2 regions of the Streptomyces sp. NPDC056734 genome follow, and region 2 is predicted to be linked to the other one. Evidence: riboswitches for the same ligand, from Rfam matches in the RefSeq annotation. Region 2 holds a riboswitch; the other holds the start of a gene.
The links. A riboswitch is a leader RNA that binds a small molecule or an ion and turns the genes downstream of it on or off. The one in region 2 is predicted to bind glycine.

Region 1 (10,775 bases), on a different contig from region 2:
GCGTAGCCGGGGATGTCGGGCGGCAGGACGGTGGTGGCGATGTCACCGCGGATCGGGCCGCCGTTGGCGGTCTGCACCGAGACCTTGTCGATGGCGTACTCGACGGCCTTGCGGCAGGCGACGTTGTCGAACGGGGCCAGCTCGGTGTTGATCGCCATGTAGACCAGCCGGCCACCGTAGGTGTTGTCGGTGCTGGCCTTGAGGTCCTCGTCATTGACGATCTTCGCCTGGGTGGCGGCCTGGACGCCGGTCCCGCCGAGGTCGATGGCCTCGCCGGCCATGACGTCCTGGTCGATGGTCTCCGGGTTGACCTTCAGATTCACGACGATCTTGTCCGGGTACTGCTTGCGCAGCGGGTCGGTCGCCGCGTCCCAGTTCTCGTTACGGACCAGGGTGACCTGCTTGCCCTCCTCATAGGTCTCGAACTTGTACGAGCCGGAGGACACGATGTCCTTGACGTAGTCGATGCCGGTGTCCTTGGCCTGCGGCACCGGAGCCGTCTGCGGGGTGGCCACCAGGTAGTCGAACTCCTGGAAGGCGCGGTTGAGATGGAAGACGATGGTGGTGTCGTCCGGCGTCTCGATCGACGCGAGCCCCTCGGCGCTGGTGTCCTTGTAGGGGCCCTTGTAGTCCTCGCCGCCCTCCAGGAACTGCTGGAAGTAGTTGGGGCCGAGGGAGAGCACGTCACGGGCGAAGTTGGAGCGCTCGACGGCGTACTTGACGTCCTCGGACGTGATCGCCGTGCCGTCCTCGTACTCCAGGCCCGAGCGCAGCTTGTACGTCCAGGTCTTGCCGCCGTCGCTGGGCACACCGGGGCTCTCGGCCAGGTCCGGGACCAGCTCGTTGCCCTTCTCGCCGGCGCCCGGCTGGAAGGTCATCAGCGGGCGGGCGTAGAGCCGGCTGAAGTTGTACATGTACGCGTAGTACGTGTTGCCGGGGTCGAACGAGTCCGGCACGTCCGCGTACTCGTAGGTGACCGTTCCGCCCTGCTGCGTGGAGGCGTTGACGACGTCCTTGGTCGCGGCGTCGGCGCCGGCGGCCGGCGTGTTGCTGCCGTCGTCGCCACCGCCGTCGTCGGCCTTGCTGCATCCCGCGAGCACCAGGCTCACGGAGCCTATGGCCGCGACCGCGGCCAGTGCTGACCTTCTCATGATGGTCTGCTTCCCCTCCATTGTCGGAAAAACTTGGCTGCGCTCCCGGTGAGGCCGCGGATCAGCGGCTGCGTGGGTCGAGAGCGTCACGGAGACCGTCGCCGAGCAGGTTGAACGCCAGGACGGTGATGAAGATGGCGAGACCGGGCACGATCATGTACTGGGGATCGACCTGGTAGTAGCTGACCGCCTGGTTGAGCATGCCGCCCCACGACGCCTGCGGGGGCTGGATACCGACACCGAGGAAGCTCAGGCTGGCCTCGAAGAGGATGTTGGTCGGGATGAGCAGCGTCGAGTAGACGATGATCGGGCCGACCAGGTTCGGGAGCAGTTCCCGGAAGAGGATGTACGGCCCCCGGGCGCCCATGCCCCGGGACGCGTCGACGAACTCGCGCTCGCGCAGGGCGAGGGTCTGGCCGCGGACGATACGCCCCAGATAGGGCCAGTTGAAGAAGCCGATCACAAAGATCAGTACGCCGATGTGCAGCGGCAGCCCTTCCAGGCCGAACGCGCCGCCCTGGAGGTTCGCCGAGATGGCGATGGCGAACAGCAGCAGCGGGAAGGCGAGGAAGGTGTCCATCAGCCGGCTGATGATCGTGTCGACCCGGCCGCCGTAGTAGCCGGCGACCACGCCGAGGACCGTGCCGAGGGTGTTGGACAGGATGGTGGCGCCGAAGGCGACGACCAGGGAGACCCAGGAGCCCTCCAGGATCCGGGTGGCGATGTCCCGCCCGAACTTGGGCTCGACACCGAGCGGGTGATCGAGGCTCATCCCGCCGAAACTGCCCAGCGGCAGGGAGGTGTTGGGGTCGATGAGGTCCTGGTTCAGGGCGTTCGGGTCCAGGCCGAAGAGCGCCTGGATGGGGCGGGACAGCGCCGCGATCAGCACCAGCAGGACAACGATGGCACCGCCCGCGACGGCGACTCTGTCCTTCTTGAAACGCGTCCAGGCGATCTGCCCCAGGGAGCGGCCTTCGATCTGTGCCTTGTCCACTCCCGAGAGCACGGCTTCCGGCTGCGCCTCGGCCGCCGTACCCGTGATGTCGATCGGTGCGGTCACAGTGACCTGACCCCTCTCGCCGGTGGTGACCGGCCTACGCCTGCCGCTGTGTGCGGATTTGGTTCACTTGCGGCCGGTACGGACCCGGATGGGGCCCGCGCTCCGGCGGTTCACACGACTTGTCGACATTGCCCGCGCCGAACCTGTCCGCGCGCTGTAGCCCGGTACCTGGGTCGGGAGTCTTCAACGTCTTCGCGATCACCCGCCAGGTCTGCCGGGGAAAGTATGCGCAACCGTGATACTGCGCCTGGCAATCCGTTATCCGATCACCCGGCCACGGCATGCGGATTCTCACCCTCGGCCCCCGGCGGTTGTCAACCCGCGTAGCGTGACCGGGCGTCGGGGCGCCCCAAGGGTGCGTGACGGGGGTGAATCAGGACATTCGCCGGGATTGAGGTGGTGTGGAGTGACGGGGTTCAGGCCACCGCGAGCGTCAGTACGCCCCCGGCGCGGGGTACCCGTAGCCCACCCCGGGCGCCTGGGCCGGCGCGTGGGCCTCACGGTCGTAGAACGGGCGGGCGTTGGCCCGCATCCACATCGCGACCGGGCAGTACTCGTCCGACATGGCCACCGTCGACACCGGCAGCCCGTCCGGGCAGGCGCCGATCGACTGCTGCATCATCGCGCGCACCGCGTCGACGGCGGTCGGCGAGGTCTCGTACACCTCAAGACCGATGGCGAGATACGGCGCTCCGAGCGCCGGCTGCACCCAGGCGCGGCGCAGTGAGCGCAGCGCGGGGGTGCGGTGGGCGTTCTGCGCCAGCAGCGCGTAGAACTGGGGGACCTCGACGGCCGGCTCGGCCAGCCGCAGCGGTCCGGCGGGCTGGCGGTCCAGGCCGGTGGCGATCCGGCGCAGATCCAGCCACGGGATGCCGACGCCCCCGCCGGGTGCGTGCGGGTTGAGCCACAGGCCGTAGTGGTCGGGGTAGAGGGTGCGGGCCACATCGAGGGCGCCGACCACTTCGTACGAACGGTTCCAGCCGCTCGCCGACAGCTCCTGGGCGGAGGTCACACAGGGGGCGTACGCGTGGCCCTCCACCTCCATGTTCCCGTACTGGGCGTCGGGGGAGCCGGCCTGGCCGTGCCAGAGCAGCATCCAGATCTGGCCCGCGGCCGGGGTCGCCAGGGCGTGCAGCAGCGCCTCGTAACTGTCGTAGCGGCCCGGCGTCACCTGCCGCAGGGCGTGCTCGACCTGGCCGGTTGCGGCGGTGCCGCTCGCGCTCACTGTCTTCCCCGCCCCTTCGTGGCCTGCTTGCAACGCCCTTTTTTCGACCGCGACACTAGCTTACGTGGGCCTGCCGGATCGGGGGTCGATGCGGCTGCGCGGGCGCGGGTTCCGGCGGCCCCGGTTCAGTGGCCCTGTGTGTAGAACGGGCGGACGGTTTCGCGCATCCACTCGCCCACCGGGTCCTGGGTCACGTCCAACAGGACCAGATTGACCGGCCACTTGGGCGCCGCGCCGGTCACCGCGCGCTCCAGGGCGGCCAGCGGCAGCGCCCTGAGGTCGCCGTCGCGCTGGGTGAGTTCGACGCCGATGAACAGCACCGGGTCGGCGGTCTCGATGGCGGCGAGGCAGCGGCGGGCCGTCAGGACGACACCGAGGGCGGCGAATTCGGCGGACGCGGCGGCCAGGAAGTCCACCGGGTCGTCCTGCCAGTCGGGTTCGAACAGCCGCACCCGGCCGCCGTTCGCCGGGCCGTCCAGCGCACTGCGCCCCGCCCGGCACAGCTCCGCGACGGCGGGCGGCGGCAGCGGGATGCCCACCACTCCCCCGGGGTTGATCACGATCCCGGCCTGCGGCGGCAGCCCGCGCGCGAACTCCACGGCGGGCGCGATGGTGTACGCCATGTGGTGCCCGACGACCTGGCGGAACTGTTCCTCGGAGCTGAACACCGGGACGTACGCCTGGCCGTCGATCTCCGTGGTGGGCAGGTCGAGGGGCCCGCTGCGCGGACCGCCGCCGTTGGGCAGCGGCACCCACAGGAAGCTGCGGCCGAGCACCTCGACGATCCGCCCTCCGGCCGACGGCACCCCGAGAGCGGCGGAGAGCACCTCCTCCAGCTCATTGCCGGGCCAGCCACCATGCGGATGGGGGTGCGCCTGTGCCGGAAAGTCCGCGGGAAGATCCGCCGGGAAGTCCATCTGCCTACCGCCTGCCGAGTACCACATACCACTGCGATCTGTGCGTGGAAAGGCTAACGGTTGCGGGGCCGGGGCGGGGCCGGACCGGGGGGATCCTCGCCGGGGCGCGACGGGGGGCGGGGGCCTGGACGGGCGCGAACGGGGGGCGGGCGCGGGGCCGGGGCACGACCGGGGGCGGGGGGCTGGCCGAGGCACGGCGGAAGGCGAGGTCGGAGCCGGGGCACACTCAGAGGCGCCCGCCCGGGACCGGTACACGCCCCAGAGCGAGGTCCGGGCCAGGGCACGGCGGAGGCAAGGTCCGGGGCCGGGGCGCGGCAGAGAGCGAAGTCCGGGACCGGGACACGACCGAGGGCGAGGTATGGGCCGGGACACGGCCCAGGGTGAGGTCCGGGGCCCAGGCCCGTGGCAGGCGGTACTTGACGTCGGGCGTCTGTCGTCCTGGCCGAGTCGGACGGTGCGGGCCGCCGGAGCCGCAGGGCCAGGGCCCGGAGCGGAACCCCCCGGAGCGGAACCCCCCGTACCGGACCGCCGTGGACCCGGGCCGCCGTGGCCCTGGGCCGCCATGGACCCGGGATCGCCGTGGACCCGAGGCCGTCGTGACCCGGGGCCGCCGTGACCCGGGGCCGCCGTGGACCCGGGGCCGCCGTGGACCCGAGGCCGCCGTGGACCCGAGGCCGCGGCGGCAGCGCCTGCCGCGGCGCCTTCCGGCCCGGAGGGGAACGCGCGGCAGCTGCCGCCGGATGTGCTCGTCCCCGGCCCCGGTGGGCGGCACTTGACGCCGCCGGAGCTGCCGGGTCCTGGGACGGGGGCAGGGCCGGGCCCCGCCACCCCGGACGCCCTACCCCGTGAACCCGATCCGGCGCAGGGTGTTCGCCGCGTCGCGGTCCAGGAGGACCGCTGAGCCGCAGGCGTGGGGGAGGTGGCCCTTCTGGATGCGGCGCAGGAGGCGGGAGGCGACGCCGCGGTGGCGGCGGAAGGCGTAGCGGGAGACGCCGCGGCCGCGTTCGCGCTGGCCCTGGAGGGCCTGCTCCGGGGTGACGTCGAGCAGCAGGATGTGCAGGCTGCCGCCGCGGCGGCGGGCCTCGCGGGCCAGCCAGGCGCGCACCCACGCCTGGGTCCCGCAGTCGTGCACGACGACGCCCTCGCCGCTGCGCAGGGCGCGGCGCAGTCCGGCGTAGTGGGCGAGGCGGACGAGGGGGCGGTAGGCGGTGTAGGGCAGGAAGCGCGGGGTGCGCTGGTCCCAGCGGTCGCGGGTGTCCTGGGAGTCGATGCGGAGCGTTTTCACCGTGCGCCGCATCAGGGTGGACTTGCCGCTGCCGGGCAGGCCGGTGACCACGACCAGGTCGCGGGGGCCGAAGAGCAAAGCGTGAGGGCTGTGGCCGGCCCGGTCGCGCAGGTCGCGCAGGACGGGGGACGGCAGCGGCCCGCACGCCTCCCGGGCCGGGGCCGTCGGCTGCTCGGGCAGCGCGGCGCCCGTGGTGGTCGCGTACGCCGTGGTCCTGTTCACCGTGATCGTCCTCCCCTGGGGCGGTTCACGAGATTCCCTCCCCGTCGAGTGTAAAGAGAAGGTAATTCGCGGTGTTTCGTCTTTCCGTGCGCATCGTGCAACAGCCCTGCCACAGAGAGCCGTCGCCGTGCGCCGCCGATCTCCGTGCCCACTCTGCGTGCCCACTGGGCATGGCCCGTCAAACCTCCCCCTGCCGTCGCACCCGGATGCGTGCAATGATGACGGCGCCAACTGCATACCGGCCGCTTGAATCCGCGCGGGAGAGTCCCCGGTGTCACCGGGGCGCCGAAGGAGCAAGTCCCTCCCTTGAATCTCTCAGGCCCCGTACCGCGCGGGCGAGGCACATCTGAAAAGCGAGCCGCCGTGGTGGCTCCACCCAAGGTGCAAACCGTGATCGCCGACGCGCTCGTCGACGGTCATGGCGAACCTCTCAGGTTCCGATGACAGATGGGGAGGAATGAGGAAGAACCAGAAGAACCTTCCTCACCCCACCCTGTATTCCCCCTTGCCTTGGGAGACCGACCGATGAGCAGTGCCGCGCTCCGGCATACCGCACTCGACGCCCTCCATCGCTCGCTCGGCGCGACGATGACCGACTTCGCGGGCTGGGACATGCCCCTGCGCTACGGCTCCGAACGTGACGAGCATCTCGCCGTGCGCACCCGGGCCGGGCTGTTCGACCTCTCCCACATGGGCGAGATCACCGTCACCGGCCCGCAGGCCGCCGCGCTGCTGAACTTCGCGCTGGTCGGCAACCTCGCCGCCGTCGGGGCCGGCCGGGCCCGCTACACCATGATCTGCCGCGCCGACGGCGGCATCCTGGACGACCTGATCGTCTACCGGCTGGCGGAGGCCGAGTATCTGGTCGTCGCCAACGCCTCCAACGCCCAGGTCGTCCTGGACGCCCTCACCGAGCGGGCCGCCGGTTTCGACGCCGAGGTCCGTGACGACCGGGACGCCTACGCGCTGCTCGCCGTCCAGGGCCCCGAGTCCCCCGGCATCCTCAAGTCGCTCACCGACGCCGATCTCGACGGCCTGAAGTACTACGCCGGGCTGCCCGGCACGGTCGCCGGGGTCCCGGCGCTGATCGCCCGTACCGGCTACACCGGCGAGGACGGGTTCGAGCTGTTCGTGAAGCCCGGGCACGCGGTCGCCGTATGGCAGGCGCTGACCGAGGCCGGCGCCCCGGCGGGCCTGGTGCCGTGCGGGCTGTCCTGCCGGGACACCCTGCGCCTGGAGGCGGGCATGCCGCTGTACGGGCATGAGCTGAGCGCCGCGCTCACCCCCTTCGACGCCGGGCTCGGCCGGGTCGTGAAGTTCGACAAGGACGGCGATTTCGTCGGGCGCGAGGCGCTCGCCGCGGCGGCGGAGAAGGCCGCGGCCGACCCGCCGCGCGTCCTGGTCGGGCTGATCGCCGAGGGCCGCCGGGTGCCGCGCGCCGGCTACGCGGTGGTCGCGGACGGCGAGACGGTCGGCGAGGTCACCTCCGGCGCCCCCTCCCCCACCCTGGGCAGGCCGATCGCCATGGCCTACGTCGACGCCGCGCACGCCGCGCCCGGCACGGCGGGGGTCGGCGTGGACATCCGCGGCAGCCACGAGCCGTACGAGGTCGTGGCGCTGCCGTTCCACAAGTGCCGGAAGTAGCGGCGCCACGCCGGTCGCGGTGGTCCCCAGTGATCTCCGTGACCGGCGTGACCGGCGTGTTCCCACTGGTCACCGGCGGTGTCAGCCGTCCCCCCTTCATCAGCGCTCCCTCGCGTACAGGAGAATTCAGGACATGAGCAACCCCAAGGAACTGCGTTACAGCAAGGAACACGAGTGGCTGTCGGCCGCCGACGAGAACGGCGTGGCCACGGTCGGCATCACCGAGTTCGCGGCCAACGCGCTCGGCGATGTCGTCTACGCCCAGCTCCCCGAGGCCGGTACCGCGGTCACCGCCGGGGACACCTGTGGCGAGCTGGAGTCCACCAAGTCGGTCTCCGACCTGTACTCGCCGGTGACCGGTGAGGTCGTCGAGTTCAACCAGGACGTGGTGGACGATCCGGCGCTGGTGAACTCGGCCCCCTTCGAGGGCGGCTGGCTGTTCAAGGTCAAGGTCACGGACGAGCCCGCCGAACTGCTCTCCGCCGACGAGTACACCGCCTTTTCCGCCGGCTGAGGAGTCGTACACCCGATGTCCGCACTGAACACCCCCCTGCATCAGCTCGACCCCGAGGTCGCCGCCGCCGTCGACGCCGAGCTGCGCCGCCAGCAGTCCACGCTGGAGATGATCGCCTCGGAGAACTTCGCCCCGGTCGCGGTCATGGAGGCCCAGGGCTCGGTCCTGACCAACAAGTACGCCGAGGGCTACCCGGGCCGCCGCTACTACGGCGGCTGCGAGTACGTCGATGTCACCGAGCAGCTCGCCATCGACCGGGTCAAGGAGCTGTTCGGCGCCGAGTACGCCAATGTGCAGCCGCACTCCGGCGCCTCCGCCAACCAGGCCGCGCTGTTCGCCATCGCCCAGCCCGGGGACACCATCCTCGGCCTGGACCTGGCGCACGGCGGCCACCTCACCCACGGCATGCGGCTGAACTTCTCCGGCAAGCAGTTCGACGTCGTCGCCTACCACGTGGACGACGCCGGACTGGTCGACATGGCCGAGGTCGAGCGGCTCGCCAAGGAACACCGCCCGAAGGTGATCATCGCGGGCTGGTCGGCGTACCCGCGCGAGCTGGACTTCGCCGAGTTCCGCCGGATCGCCGACGAGAGCGGGGCGTACCTCTGGGTCGACATGGCGCACTTCGCGGGGCTGGTCGCGGCGGGGCTGCACGCCAACCCGGTGCCGTACGCCGATGTCGTCACCTCCACCACGCACAAGACGCTGGGCGGTCCGCGCGGCGGGATCATCCTGGCCCGTTCCAAGGAGTTCGCGAAGAAGCTGAACTCCGCGGTCTTCCCCGGCTTCCAGGGCGGCCCGCTGGAGCATGTGATCGCGGCCAAGGCCGTCTCGTTCAAGGTGGCGGCGGGCGAGGAGTTCAAGGAGCGCCAGCGGCGTACGGTGGACGGCGCGCGCATCCTCGCCGAGCGGCTGCTCGCGGACGACGCCCGCGCGGCCGGGGTGGCCGTGGCGTCCGGCGGCACGGACGTGCATCTGGTCCTGGTCGATCTGCGCGCGTCCGAGCTGGACGGGCAGCAGGCCGAGGACCGGCTCCACGAGGTCGGCATCACGGTCAACCGCAACGCCGTACCGAACGACCCGCGTCCGCCGATGGTGACCTCGGGCCTGCGCATCGGCACCCCGGCCCTGGCCACCCGCGGCTTCACGGCCGAGGACTTCACCGAGGTCGCGGACGTGATCGCGCGGGCGCTCACGGCACCGTCCCCCTTCCCGGAGGACACCGCTCAGGCGCTCCGGGCCCGGGTCACCGCCCTGGCCGACAAGCACCCGCTGTATCCCACTCTCGACCAGTAGTTCCCCGGTGGGGGCATCCGACGATGTGTGCCCCCACCCCCTCAGGAGGAGTTCCCGTGGCCATCTCGGTGTTCGACCTGTTCTCGATCGGCATCGGCCCGTCCAGCTCCCACACGGTCGGCCCGCTGCGCGCCGCGCGCATGTTCGCGCGCCGCCTGCGCAACGAGGACGTGCTGCCCGCCGTCGCCCGCGTGCGCTGCGAGCTGTACGGCTCCCTCGGCGCGACCGGCCACGGCCACGGCACCCCCAAGGCGGTGCTGCTCGGCCTGGCGGGCGACTCGCCCCGCACGGTGGACGTGGAGACGGCCGACGAACGGGTGGAGTCCGTCAAGGCCGGCGGACGGCTGAAACTGCTCGGCGAGCACGAGATCGCCTTCGACCTCGCCGCCGATCTCAAGCTGCACCGCCGCAAGGCCCTCCCGTACCACGCCAACGGCATGACGCTGTGGGCGTACGACGCGAGTGGTACCGAGCTGCTGACGAAGACGTACTACTCGGTCGGCGGCGGCTTCGTGGTCGACGAGGACGCGGTCGGCGCCGACCGCATCAAGCTCGACGACACGGTCCTGAAGTATCCCTTCCGCACGGGCGACGAGCTGCTGCGCCTGACGAGGGAGACCGGCCTGTCGATCTCCGCCCTCATGCTGGAGAACGAGCGCGCCTGGCGCACCGAGGACGAGATCCGCGCGGGCCTCCTCGACATCTGGCGGGTGATGCGGGCGTGCGTGGCGCGCGGCATGTCCCGCGAGGGCATCCTGCCGGGTGGCCTGAAGGTGCGCCGCCGGGCCGCGACCACCGCCCGCAAGCTGCGCTCCGAGGGCGACGCCAAGGCGCTGGCCATGGAGTGGCTCACGCTGTACGCGATGGCGGTGAACGAGGAGAACGCGGCCGGCGGCCGGGTGGTGACCGCCCCCACGAACGGCGCCGCCGGCATCATCCCGGCGGTCCTGCACTACTACCTGGACTTCGTGCCGGGCGCCGACGAGGACGGCGTGGTCCGCTTCCTGCTCGCCGCGGGCGCGATCGGCATGCTGTTCAAGGAGAACGCGTCGATCTCCGGCGCCGAGGTCGGCTGCCAGGGCGAGGTGGGCTCCGCGTGCTCGATGGCGGCCGGCGCGCTCGCCGAGGTGCTGGGCGGTTCCCCGGAGCAGGTGGAGAACGCCGCCGAGATCGGCATGGAACACAATCTGGGCCTGACCTGCGACCCGGTCGGCGGCCTGGTCCAGATCCCGTGCATCGAGCGCAACGGCATGGCCGCGGTGAAGGCGGTCACGGCGGCCCGGATGGCGATGCGCGGCGACGGCAGCCACAAGGTGTCCCTGGACAAGGTCATCAAGACGATGAAGGACACGGGCGCCGACATGTCGGTGAAGTACAAGGAGACGGCGCGCGGGGGGCTCGCGGTCAACATCATCGAGTGCTGACGAGCGCCCGGGTCAGCGCCGCCGATCCCGGGCAAGG
Region 2 (10,775 bases):
GCTGGACCGGGTCTTTGCGCGGCAGGAGTATCGGCGGGCGTTCCCCGGGGAGATCGGGGACCTGCATTTTCCGGCCAGTGTCTTCGATTCGTACACGGGTTCGTTGCTGCGGAATGTGGACACGACCGGGATCGCGGAGTCCGGGCTGAAGGTCGTGGTCGATGCTTCGAACGGTAGTGCGGGGCTGGTGTTGCCGAGTCTGCTGGGCAAGCTCGGGGTGGACTCGCTGACGATCAATCCAGGTCTGGACGAGTCGCGGCCCACGGAGTCGGCGGACGCGCGGCGGTCGGGGCTGGTGCGGCTGGGCGAGATCGTGGCCTCCGCGCGGGCGGCGTTCGGGGTGCGGTTCGACCCGGTCGGTGAGCGGCTGTCGCTGGTCGATGAGAAGGGGCGGATCGTCGAGGACGACCGGGCCCTGCTGGTGATGCTCGACCTGGTGGCCGCCGAGCGGCGCAGCGGGCGGGTGGCCCTGCCGGTGACGACGACCAGGATCGCCGAGCAGGTGGCGGCTTACCACGGCACGCAGGTGGAGTGGACGACCACCTCGCCCGACGATCTGACCCGGGTCGGGCGGGACGAGTCGACGATCTTCGGCGGGGACGGCCGGGGCGGGTTCATCGTCCCGGAGTTCAGCAGTGTCTTCGACGGTACGGCGGCGTTCGTACGGCTGATCGGGCTGGTGGCGCGGACGCAGCTCACGCTGAGCCAGATCGATGCGCGGATTCCGCGTGCGCACGTCCTGAAGCGGGATCTGGCGACCCCGTGGGCGGTCAAGGGCCTGGTGATGCGGCGGGTCGTCGAGGCGGCCGGAGATCGCTTCGTGGACACCACGGACGGGGTGCGGGTGGTGGAGACCGACGGGCGCTGGGTGATGGTGCTGCCCGACCCGGCCGAGGCCGTCACCCATCTGTGGGCGGAAGGGCCGGACGATGCCTCCGCTCAGGCCCTGCTCGACGAGTGGGCGGCCGTGGTGGACAGCGCCGGGCGGTAGAAGAGCGGCACGCGCGCGTGCCGGACAGGTGCCCCTAGGGGGCCCGCCCGGCACGCGCGTAGGGCCATTCGGAGGTAGTGGCCGCGACGTGCGACGATGTGCGGCATGCCGCAGCAGCCCCGCATTCGGAGCACTCCCGCGCGCGTGCGTGCGTCACGCCCGGACGCGTCCATGTCGCTGCTCACCAATGTGATGGACCACAGCCTCGACGACGGATACGCCCAGGCCGCGGAGCGTAGGAAGGCCGCCGGTGAGGGAGGCTCGCCGAGGACGTTGCGCGCGAAGCTGGGGCTCGCCGCGGGGCTCGTACTGGCGGCCCTGGTGGTGACCGTGGGGGCGGCGCAGGCGCGGGTCTCCGCTCCGGTGGTGGCCAAGGAGCGCGAGGAACTGATCGATCGCATCGACCAGGAGACCACGGCGGCGGACGATCTGGAGAGCGCTGTCGAGGGGCTGCGTGACGATGTGGCGGCGCGGCAGCGGGCGGCGCTCCAGCAGAGCGGGGACGGCGACGGGACCGATCTGGTGGGCGTCCTGGCCGGAGCCGTCGAGGTGCATGGTCCCGGTGTGAAGCTGGTTGTGAACGACGCGAAGGAGGCTTCCGCCGAGGGGGGTTCGGATCCGCGCGGGACGTCGGCTTTCTCCGACACGGGCCGGGTGCGTGACCATGACATGCAGCGCGTGGTCAACGGGTTCTGGGAGTCGGGCGCCGAGGCCATCTCCATCAACGGGCAGCGGCTGACGGCGCTGTCGGCGATCAGGGCCGCGGGTGACGCGATACTGGTCGACAACCGGCCGTTGGTGCCCCCGTACACGGTGCTCGCGGTGGGGGACGGGGACCGGATGAGCACCCAGTTCCAGAACAGTGCGGACGGGCTCTATCTGCATGCCCTCCAGGAGAACTTCGGGATCCGGACGGCGATTTCCGTTCATGAGGACCTCCGGCTGCCGGGCGCGCCCAGCGTGCTGGTGCGCACCGCGCGGCCCGGTACCGAGACCGCAGAGCCGAGAACCGAGACTGAGAAAGGCACATCGTGATCGCCGTACTGGGCCTCGTCGTGGGAGTCGTGGCCGGACTGCTGGTCCGGCCCGAGGTTCCGGCGGTCGTCGAGCCCTACCTGCCGATCGCCGTGGTGGCGGCACTGGATGCCGTCTTCGGGGGACTGCGGGCCATGCTCGACGGCATCTTCGACGACAAGGTCTTCGTGGTGTCGTTCCTGTCGAACGTGGTCGTCGCCGCGCTGATCGTGTTCCTGGGCGACAAACTGGGCGTGGGCGCCCAGCTGTCGACCGGGGTCGTGGTCGTGCTCGGTATCCGGATCTTCTCCAACGCCGCGGCGATCCGCCGGCATGTCTTCCGGGCGTGAGGCGATGAGCAACCAGCACGGGGCGCACGGAAGTCCGCTGCGCAAGGAGCTGCCCCAGGAGATCCCGGCGCAGCCAGGTTCCGTCGAGGAGCCCGAGCGGCGGGGGGAGCCGTCGCTGACCGGCCGGCAGCGGCTGGCGCAGGGGCTGTGGCCGCCGCGGGTGACGCGCGCGCAACTCATCGTCGCGCTGTTGCTGTTCGGGCTCGGGTTCGGGCTCGCCGTCCAGGTCGCTTCGTACAGTGACGGTGACAGTGCTCTGCGTGGTGCCCGGCAGGAGGATCTTGTGCGCATCCTCGATGAACTGGACGACCGGACTGAGCGTCTTGAGGACGAGAAGCAGGGGCTTGAGAAGCAGCGGGAGGAGCTGGAGAACAGCTCGGACCAGGCGGAGGAAGCCCTCAGGCAGACGGTCGAGAAGGAACGGCAACTGGGCATCCTGGCGGGCACGGTGGCCGCCCAGGGGCCCGGAATCACGATGACCATCGAGGACGCGAAGGGGACGGTCGAGGCGAACATGCTGCTCGACGCGATCCAGGAGCTGCGCGCCGCCGGCGCGGAGGCGGTCCAGGTGAACGGCGTGCGCGTGGTCGCGGACACCTATCTGACGGATTCCGGGAACGGAGTCGGCGTCGACGGGAACAAGATCAACGCGCCCTATCGTTTCCAGGTCATCGGCAAGCCGCAGGATCTGGAGCCGGCGCTCAACATCCCAGGAGGCGTGGTGCAGACGCTTGAGAAGGAGCAGGCCACGGTGACCGTCGAGCGGGCGGACAAGATCGTCGTGGACGCCTTGCGAGCCGCGGAGCAGCCTGACTACGCTCGGTCGTCCTCCCAGTGAACCGGGGGTGCATGGGGGGCGTCGGAGCAGGGCATGAGGTTGCGGGGGGTCGGCGCACCGAACATGTGGTGCGTGGTGGAAACTGTCCGGTGGCTACGGACGTTGTGAGGGTGTCCGGGTCAGCCGGAGTATGCAGTCAGGGTTCGTCCTGCCCCACGGGCGGGTCTGTTTCGGTCAAGGGGAATCGCCCGTGAAGTTGTTTGCGAAGTTGTTCGGCAAGAGCTCGCGAGAGGGCAGCGGCAACGCGACGGCCCGCCATCGCGCACAGCCCGACGCGGAAGGGCAGCGCCCGCTGTTCCGGGACCAGGTGGGTGGTCCGGGCGCGCCGTCGGTTGACCCTGCCCAGGCCGGAGGCATAGGTTTCGGGCAACCGTCAACCTCAAGTACGGGTGGAGGGTTTTCGCCCGATCCGTACGCGTCCCATTCCCCGGCGGGGCAGCCGCGGCAGGAGGATCCGTCGATGTCGGCCCTGGTGTGTTCGAGGTGCGGCAACCGCAATGCGGAGAACAGCCGCTTCTGTTCCAACTGCGGCGCGCCCCTGCGCCCCGGCGTGGTCCCCGAGCGGGCGTCCGAGACGACGTCCACGATCTCGATCAGCGGCCTTGAGGCGTACGACTCCGAGGTCACCGGGCAGACCCAGATCCCGGCCCTGTCGCCCGAGGCGCAGGCCGCGGTCGACGCGCTGCCGCTGGGCTCGGCCCTGCTGGTGGTGCGCCGCGGGCCGAACTCCGGGAGCCGCTTCCTGCTGGACAGCGACCTCACCACGGCCGGGCGCCATCCGCAGAGCGACATCTTCCTGGACGACGTGACCGTCTCGCGCCGCCATGTCGAGTTCCGGCGCGCTCCGGACGGGTCCTTCACGGTCGCCGATGTCGGCAGCCTGAACGGCACATATGTCAACCGCGAGCGGATCGACCAGGTCGCCCTGCACAACGGCGACGAGGTGCAGATCGGCAAGTACCGGCTCGTCTTCTACGCGAGCCGGCAGGTCATCTGACCTCACCGGACACGGTCCGGGAATCCCAGGGAAGGTCCATGCTCCATACACCGAGCGGCGGTGCCGGTCACGGCGCCGCCGCCACGGACAGCGGGCTGATGAGCATCGGCACGGTGCTGAACGTGCTGCGGGAGGATTTCCCCGAGGTCACCATCTCCAAGATCCGGTTCCTGGAGTCGGAAGGGCTGATCGAGCCGCAGCGGACCCCGTCGGGGTACCGCAAGTTCAGCGCCGGTGATGTCGAGCGCCTCGGTCATGTGCTGCGGATGCAGCGGGACCACTATCTGCCGCTGAAGGTGATCCGCGAGCACCTGGAGGCGATGGAGCGCGGCGAGGACGTACAGCTGCCGGCGCTGGGCCGGGCGCGGGGCGGTGAGGGCGCCTCCGAGCCGTCCGACGCGCCCACGGCGGCCCGGATCGGCCGCGCCGAGCTGCTGGCCGCCGCCGGCATCGGCGACGAGGAACTCGCGGAATGGGAGTCGTACGGGCTGATCGCCCCGGTCGCGGAGGGCGTGTACGACGCGGAGGCGGCCACCGTGGCCTCGCTGGTGGTGGAACTCGGGCGGTCCGGGATCGAGCCTCGGCATCTGCGGGTGATGAAGGCCGCCGCCGACCGGGAGGCCGGGCTGGTGGACCAGGTGGTGGCGCCGCTGCGGCGGCACCGCAATCCGCAGACCAGGGCCCATGCCGAGGCCCGTACGAAGGAGCTGGCGGGGCTCGCCGTGAAGCTGCACGCGGCGCTGGTGCAGTCCGCGCTCGGGGTGCGGCTGCCCTGAGGGGCGGACGTGCCGCCGCGGCACGACCGGATCCGGACCTGTGGACGTCCCGACTACCCAAATATCCCGGGCACGGCCTAGGGTTGCTGTGTGAACGAGCTCGATGTCGTAGGTGTCCGGGTCGAAATGCCCTCCAACCAACCGATCGTGCTCCTGCGTGAAGTGGGAGGCGACCGTTACCTCCCCATCTGGATCGGGCCGGGGGAGGCGACGGCGATCGCCTTCGCCCAGCAGGGCATGGCGCCCGCCCGGCCGCTGACCCACGACCTGTTCAAGGACGTGCTGGAGGCCGTCGGCCAGGAACTCACCGAGGTGCGCATCACGGATCTGCGTGAGGGCGTCTTCTACGCCGAGCTGGTCTTCGCCAGCGGCGTCGAGGTGAGCGCCCGTCCGTCCGACGCCATAGCGCTGGCCCTGCGCACCGGAACGCCGATCTACGGCAGTGACGGAGTGCTCGACGACGCGGGCATCGCGATCCCCGACGAGCAGGAGGACGAGGTGGAGAAGTTCCGCGAGTTCCTCGACCAGATCTCGCCCGAGGACTTCGGCACCAGCAGCCAGTGAGACATGGACGGCCCGGCGGACACACGGTGTGCGCCGGGCCTTACTGTTTCGGGGACTCGTACCGCTTCGGCCCGGCAAATGCCAGGGGCGTGTGAGAGCGTCCTGCGGCTCACCGTCGGCGCATTCGGCTAGCCTTTCCCCGCGGTGGGACACGGGAAACCACTCCTGGGGTGATTATCACTCGGCGTGCCGAGTGTGGCGATCGTTGACGCACCCTCGGTGACTGCCTACCGTCGAGAAGGCAGGTCAAGGACGGAGGTCGGCGTGAGAAGCAGCGGCGACGGTACGGCTGGGGGTGCCCCCGGGCGCAGTCTCGGGGAGAGCGGTCCGTACCCGCTTCACGGCAGCACGACCGGTCAGGCTGCGCAGCGACCGACGGCCGTGCCCACCAGCGGAGGGGCGACGTCGATGACGTCCGAGCAGATCGGCTACCGCGGTCCGACGGCCTGCGCCGCCGCCGGCATCACCTACCGGCAACTGGACTACTGGGCCCGCACCGGGCTCGTCGAGCCCAGCGTACGGCCCGCGCACGGGTCGGGGACGCAGCGGCTGTACAGCTTCCGGGACGTCGTCGTCCTGAAGATCGTCAAGCGCTTCCTGGACACCGGGGTGTCGCTCCAGAACATCCGGACCACGGTCCAGCATCTGCGCGAGCGCGGTTTTCGCGACCTGGAGCGGATGACGCTGATGAGCGACGGCGCCACGGTCTACGAGTGCACCTCGCCGGACGAGGTGCACGCGCTGCTCCAGGGCGGGCAGGGGATCTTCGGGATCGCCGTGGGCGTGGTGTGGCGGGATGTGGAGGGCGCGCTCTCGCAGCTGCACGGGGAGCGCATCGACACCGGTGAGACGCTGGTCGGCCACAACCCGGCGGACGAGCTGGCGCGGCGGCGCAACCGGGCCGTCTGAGCGGCTCCGCGCCCGGCGTTCCGGGCCCGGACGCGGCCTCCACGGCGGCCCGTGTCTCGTCGCGGCGGGGCGTTGTCAGTGGTGTGGTGCAGCATCGTAGGTGTGAGGAGAACACCCACGGTCCTGCATCTCGACATGGATGCCTTCTTCGCCTCGGTGGAGCAGGCGTCCAAGCCGAGCCTGCGCGGGAAAGCGGTGATCGTGGGAGGGCTGGGGCCGCGCGGGGTGGTGGCGACCTGCTCCTACGAGGCCCGGGTGTTCGGGGTGCACTCGGCGATGCCGATGGCGCAGGCGCGGCGGCTGGCGCCGAACGCCGCGTATCTGGTGCCCAGGTTCGGGTTCTACCGGTCGGTCAGCGAGCAGGTGATGGCGTTGCTGGGGGCGCTGTCGCCGCTGGTGGAGCCGCTGAGCCTGGACGAGGCGTTCGTGGACCTGGAGGCCGGGGAGACGGCCTGGGACAGTGAATCGGCGCGGCTGGCGGGGATCAAGCTGCGCGCGGACATACGGGCCGCCACGGGGCTGACCGGGTCGGTGGGGCTCGCCGCGTCCAAGATGCTGGCGAAGATCGCCTCCGAGCAGGCCAAGCCCGACGGGCTGGTGCTGATCGAGCCGGGGACCGAGCGGGCGCTGCTCGCGCCCCTGCCGGTGCGGACACTGCCCGGGGTGGGGCCGGCGACCGGTGATCATCTGCGCCGGGCCGGGATCACCACGGTCGAGGAGCTGGCCGAGGCGGGCGAGGACGAACTCGTCCGGCTGCTGGGCAAGGCACATGGGCACGCTCTCTACGCCATGGCGCTGGCCCGCGACGACCGGCCCGTGGTCGCCGAGCGGGAGACCAAGTCGGTGTCGGTGGAGGACACCTACGACGTGGACATCCATGACCGGGTGCGGGTCGGGCTGGAGGTGCAGCGGCTGGCCGACCGGTGTGTGCGGCGGCTCAGAGGGGCCGGGCTGTCGGGGCGGACGATCGTGCTGAAGGTGCGGCGGTACGACTTCTCGACGCTCACCCGGTCCGAGACGCTGCGGGGTCCCACCGACGATCCGGCGGTGGTGCGGGAGGCCGCCGCGCGGCTGCTGGAGTCCGTGGACACGACGGGTGGGGTGCGGCTGCTGGGGGTCGGGGTCAGCGGGCTCGCCGATTTCACGCAGGAGGACCTGTTCGCGCAGGCCGCGGGGGTGCTGGCGGACGAGCATCCGGAGGAGCACCCCCAGGAGGGGGAGCGTGCGGAAGCGGAGGAGCACGCCGAGCGGCGGTGGCCCGCGGGGCACGGGTGGGTGCAGGGGAGCGGGCTCGGGCGGGTGACCGTGCGGTTCGAGACACCGCAGTCGGAGCGGGCGGGGCGGGTGCGGACGTTTCGGACCGAGGATCCGGAGCTGGAGCCGGCGGATCCGTTGCCGTTGGTGGTGGGGGATTTGGGGGTGAGGGGGGTGGGGTGAGGGAGGTTGGGTGCTGGTGCTGGTGCTGGTGCTGGTGGTGTGAAGGGGCGTGTCTGTGTGGTGGGGCGAGGGTGATGGGGGGAGGGTGTAGAGCGTCGGTGGGTGCTTGAGCTGGGCCGGGCGGCGTGGGCCTGGTGAGCAGGGTTGGGGGGAGGCGTGTCCGTGCGTAGGGAAGCGTTTGCGTGGGTGCGTGGGTGCGTGGGTGCGTGGGTGCGTGGGTGCGTGGGTGCGTGGGAGTGGGCCGGTCGTGGTCCGGCTCCGGTTTCGAACTGCGGGGTGGGCGGGCCCGTGGGTCAGGTGGTCTCGTCCTGGCCCGCGACCCGGCCGAAGTCTCGGTCCGGTACGGACGGTGGGGCGGCGACGTCCAGGCCGTAGTGGTGGTAGAGCTGGAGTTCCTGTTCGGGGGAGAGATGGCGGCCGACGCCGAAGTCGGGGGCGTCCTTGATCAGGGCGCGGTCGAAGGGGACGTGCAGAGTGCCTTCGATCAGTTCGCTGGGCTCCAGGGGCACGAAAGCGTCCCGGCTGAACAGGCCCGTCCTTATGGCGGCCCACTCGGGCACGCCGGTCGCGTCGTCGAGGTAGATCTCGTCGATCGTGCCGATCTTGGTGCCGTTGCGGTCGAACGCCTTGCGGCCGATCAGGTTGCGCGGATCGATGTCGGTCTGCACGGTCCCTCCACGTGGTCGCAACTCATCCGTAAGCACTACGAAAGAGCACATTGGGGAACGCGGCCACTCGAAGGTCCGTGCGGAGAGCGCGCTGGTAGGCTGACAAACGGCTGCTGACCCCGTGCGGGAGAGTCCTCCGGAGAGTCCCGGAGGCGCCGAAGGAGCAAATCCTCCCCGGAATCTCTCAGGCCCCCGTACCGCACGGACGAGGTCACTCTGGAAAGCAGGGCGGTCGCCGACGGCTGCCGCCCTCACCGACGGTGAAAGCCGGACGTCTGTCCGGTGAAGCTCTCAGGTTGTGATGACAGAGGGGGAGGCCGTCGGGGCTACCGCGCCGTGGTGCCCCTCGAAGGTCGCGTCAGACCAGGAGGCCTCCGCAATGACCGCCCATCGCACTCCGCTCTCCGAGCTTGAGCAGGGAATCCCCTTCGAACAGCGGCACATCGGCCCGGACCAGGAGGCGCGGGCCAAGATGCTCGCCCAGGTCGGTTACGGCTCGCTGGACGAGCTGACCGCCGCCGCCGTCCCGGACGTGATCAAGAACGCCGACGCGCTGGACCTGCCGGGCGCGCGCACGGAGGCCGAGGTGCTGGCCGAGCTGCGCTCCCTGGCCGACCGGAATCAGGTGCTCGACCCGATGATCGGGCTCGGGTACTACGGGACGTTCACGCCGCCCGTCGTGCTGCGCAATGTGATGGAGAACCCGGCCTGGTACACGGCGTACACGCCCTATCAGCCGGAGATCTCGCAGGGGCGGCTGGAAGCGCTGCTGAACTTCCAGACCATGGTCGCCGACCTCACCGGGCTGCCGACCTCCGGGGCCTCGCTGCTGGACGAGGGCACGGCCGCCGCCGAGGCGATGGCACTGTCCCGGCGCATGGGGAAGAACAAGAAGGGCCTCTTCCTGATCGACGCGGACGCGTTGCCGCAGACCATCGCCGTGATCGAGACGCGGGCCGAGCCGACCGGCGTCGAGGTCGTCGTCGCCGACCTGAGCGAGGGCATTCCGGCCGAGGTGGCCGGGCGGGAGATCAACGGCGTACTGATCCAGTACCCGGGCGCCTCCGGGGCCGTACGGGACATCAAGGCGGTCGTCGATCAGGCGCACGGGCTGGGCGCGGTGGTCACCGTGGCCGCCGATCTGCTGGCGCTGACGCTGCTGAAGTCGCCCGGTGAGCTGGGAGCGGACATCGCGATCGGCACGACCCAGCGGTTCGGGGTGCCGATGGCCTTCGGCGGGCCGCACGCCGGATACATGGCGGTGCACGAGAAGTACGCGCGCAGCCTGCCGGGCCGGCTCGTGGGTGTCTCGGTGGACGTGGACGGGAACCAGGCGTACCGGCTCGCGCTCCAGACGCGGGAGCAGCACATCCGGCGCGAGAAGGCGACCAGCAACATCTGCACCGCGCAGGTGCTGCTCGCCGTGATGGCCGGGATGTACGCCGTGTACCACGGGCCCGAGGGGCTGCGCACCATCGCGTGGCGTACGCACCGGTACGCGGCCGTTCTGGCGGCCGGGCTCCGCAGCGGCGGGGCCGAGGTCGTGCACGGAACCTACTTCGACACGGTCACCGTGCGGGCCGAGGGCCGGGCGGCGGGGATCGTGGCCGCCGCGCGGGAGAACGGGGTCAACCTGCGGCTCGTCGACGCCGACCAGGTGTCCATCGCCTGCGACGAGACGACCACGCGGACCCAGCTGCGTGCCGTATGGCGCGCGTTCGGGGTCGAGGGGGACATCGAGGCGCTGGACGCCGTGTCCGGGGACGTCCTGTTGGACGGGGCGCTGCGCAGTGACGAGTTCCTGACCCACCCCGTCTTCCACCGGCATCGCTCGGAGACGGCGATGCTGCGCTATCTGCGCAGGCTGGCCGATCGTGACTACGCGCTGGACCGCGGCATGATCCCGCTGGGTTCCTGCACGATGAAGCTCAACGCGACGACCGAGATGGAGCCGGTGACCTGGCCGGAGTTCGGACAGCTGCACCCGTTCGCGCCCGCCGAGCAGGCGCAGGGGTATCTGACGCTCATCCGGGAGCTGGAGGAACGTCTCGCCGAGGTCACCGGGTACGACAAGGTGTCGTTGCAGCCCAACGCCGGGTCGCAGGGCGAGCTGGCCGGGCTGCTCGCGGTGCGCGGGTACCACCGGGCCAACGGGGACGAGCAGCGGACCGTGTGTCTGATCCCGTCGTCCGCGCACGGGACCAACGCCGCCAGTGCCGTGATGGCGGGCA

Region 1: linked by a shared signal. The riboswitch ahead of gcvT (glycine cleavage system aminomethyltransferase GcvT) and the one ahead of gcvP (aminomethyl-transferring glycine dehydrogenase) in region 2 are both predicted to bind glycine.

What each region holds. Positions count from the first base shown of each region.
Region 1 is NZ_JBHTZD010000009.1:290,160-300,934, forward strand. It holds gene ACFRFC_RS16515 (ABC transporter substrate-binding protein) at 1-1,172, opposite strand, end outside; gene ACFRFC_RS16520 (ABC transporter permease) at 1,213-2,211, opposite strand; gene ACFRFC_RS16525 (enhanced serine sensitivity protein SseB C-terminal domain-containing protein) at 2,645-3,436, opposite strand; gene ACFRFC_RS16530 (enhanced serine sensitivity protein SseB) at 3,562-4,353, opposite strand; gene ACFRFC_RS16535 (AAA family ATPase) at 5,192-5,860, opposite strand; glycine riboswitch at 6,108-6,200, shown strand; gene gcvT (glycine cleavage system aminomethyltransferase GcvT) at 6,386-7,504, shown strand; gene gcvH (glycine cleavage system protein GcvH) at 7,638-8,018, shown strand; gene glyA (serine hydroxymethyltransferase) at 8,034-9,314, shown strand; gene ACFRFC_RS16555 (L-serine ammonia-lyase) at 9,371-10,738, shown strand.
Region 2 is NZ_JBHTZD010000023.1:2,391-13,165, forward strand. It holds gene ACFRFC_RS29915 (sugar phosphate nucleotidyltransferase) at 1-991, shown strand, start outside; gene ACFRFC_RS29920 (DUF881 domain-containing protein) at 1,088-2,026, shown strand; gene ACFRFC_RS29925 (small basic family protein) at 2,023-2,355, shown strand; gene ACFRFC_RS29930 (DUF881 domain-containing protein) at 2,360-3,193, shown strand; gene ACFRFC_RS29935 (FHA domain-containing protein) at 3,324-4,190, shown strand; gene ACFRFC_RS29940 (MerR family transcriptional regulator) at 4,229-4,966, shown strand; gene ACFRFC_RS29945 (bifunctional nuclease family protein) at 5,057-5,530, shown strand; gene ACFRFC_RS29950 (MerR family transcriptional regulator) at 5,795-6,439, shown strand; gene ACFRFC_RS29955 (DNA polymerase IV) at 6,542-7,876, shown strand; gene ACFRFC_RS29960 (PRC-barrel domain-containing protein) at 8,170-8,544, opposite strand; glycine riboswitch at 8,659-8,754, shown strand; gene gcvP (aminomethyl-transferring glycine dehydrogenase) at 8,924-10,775, shown strand, end outside.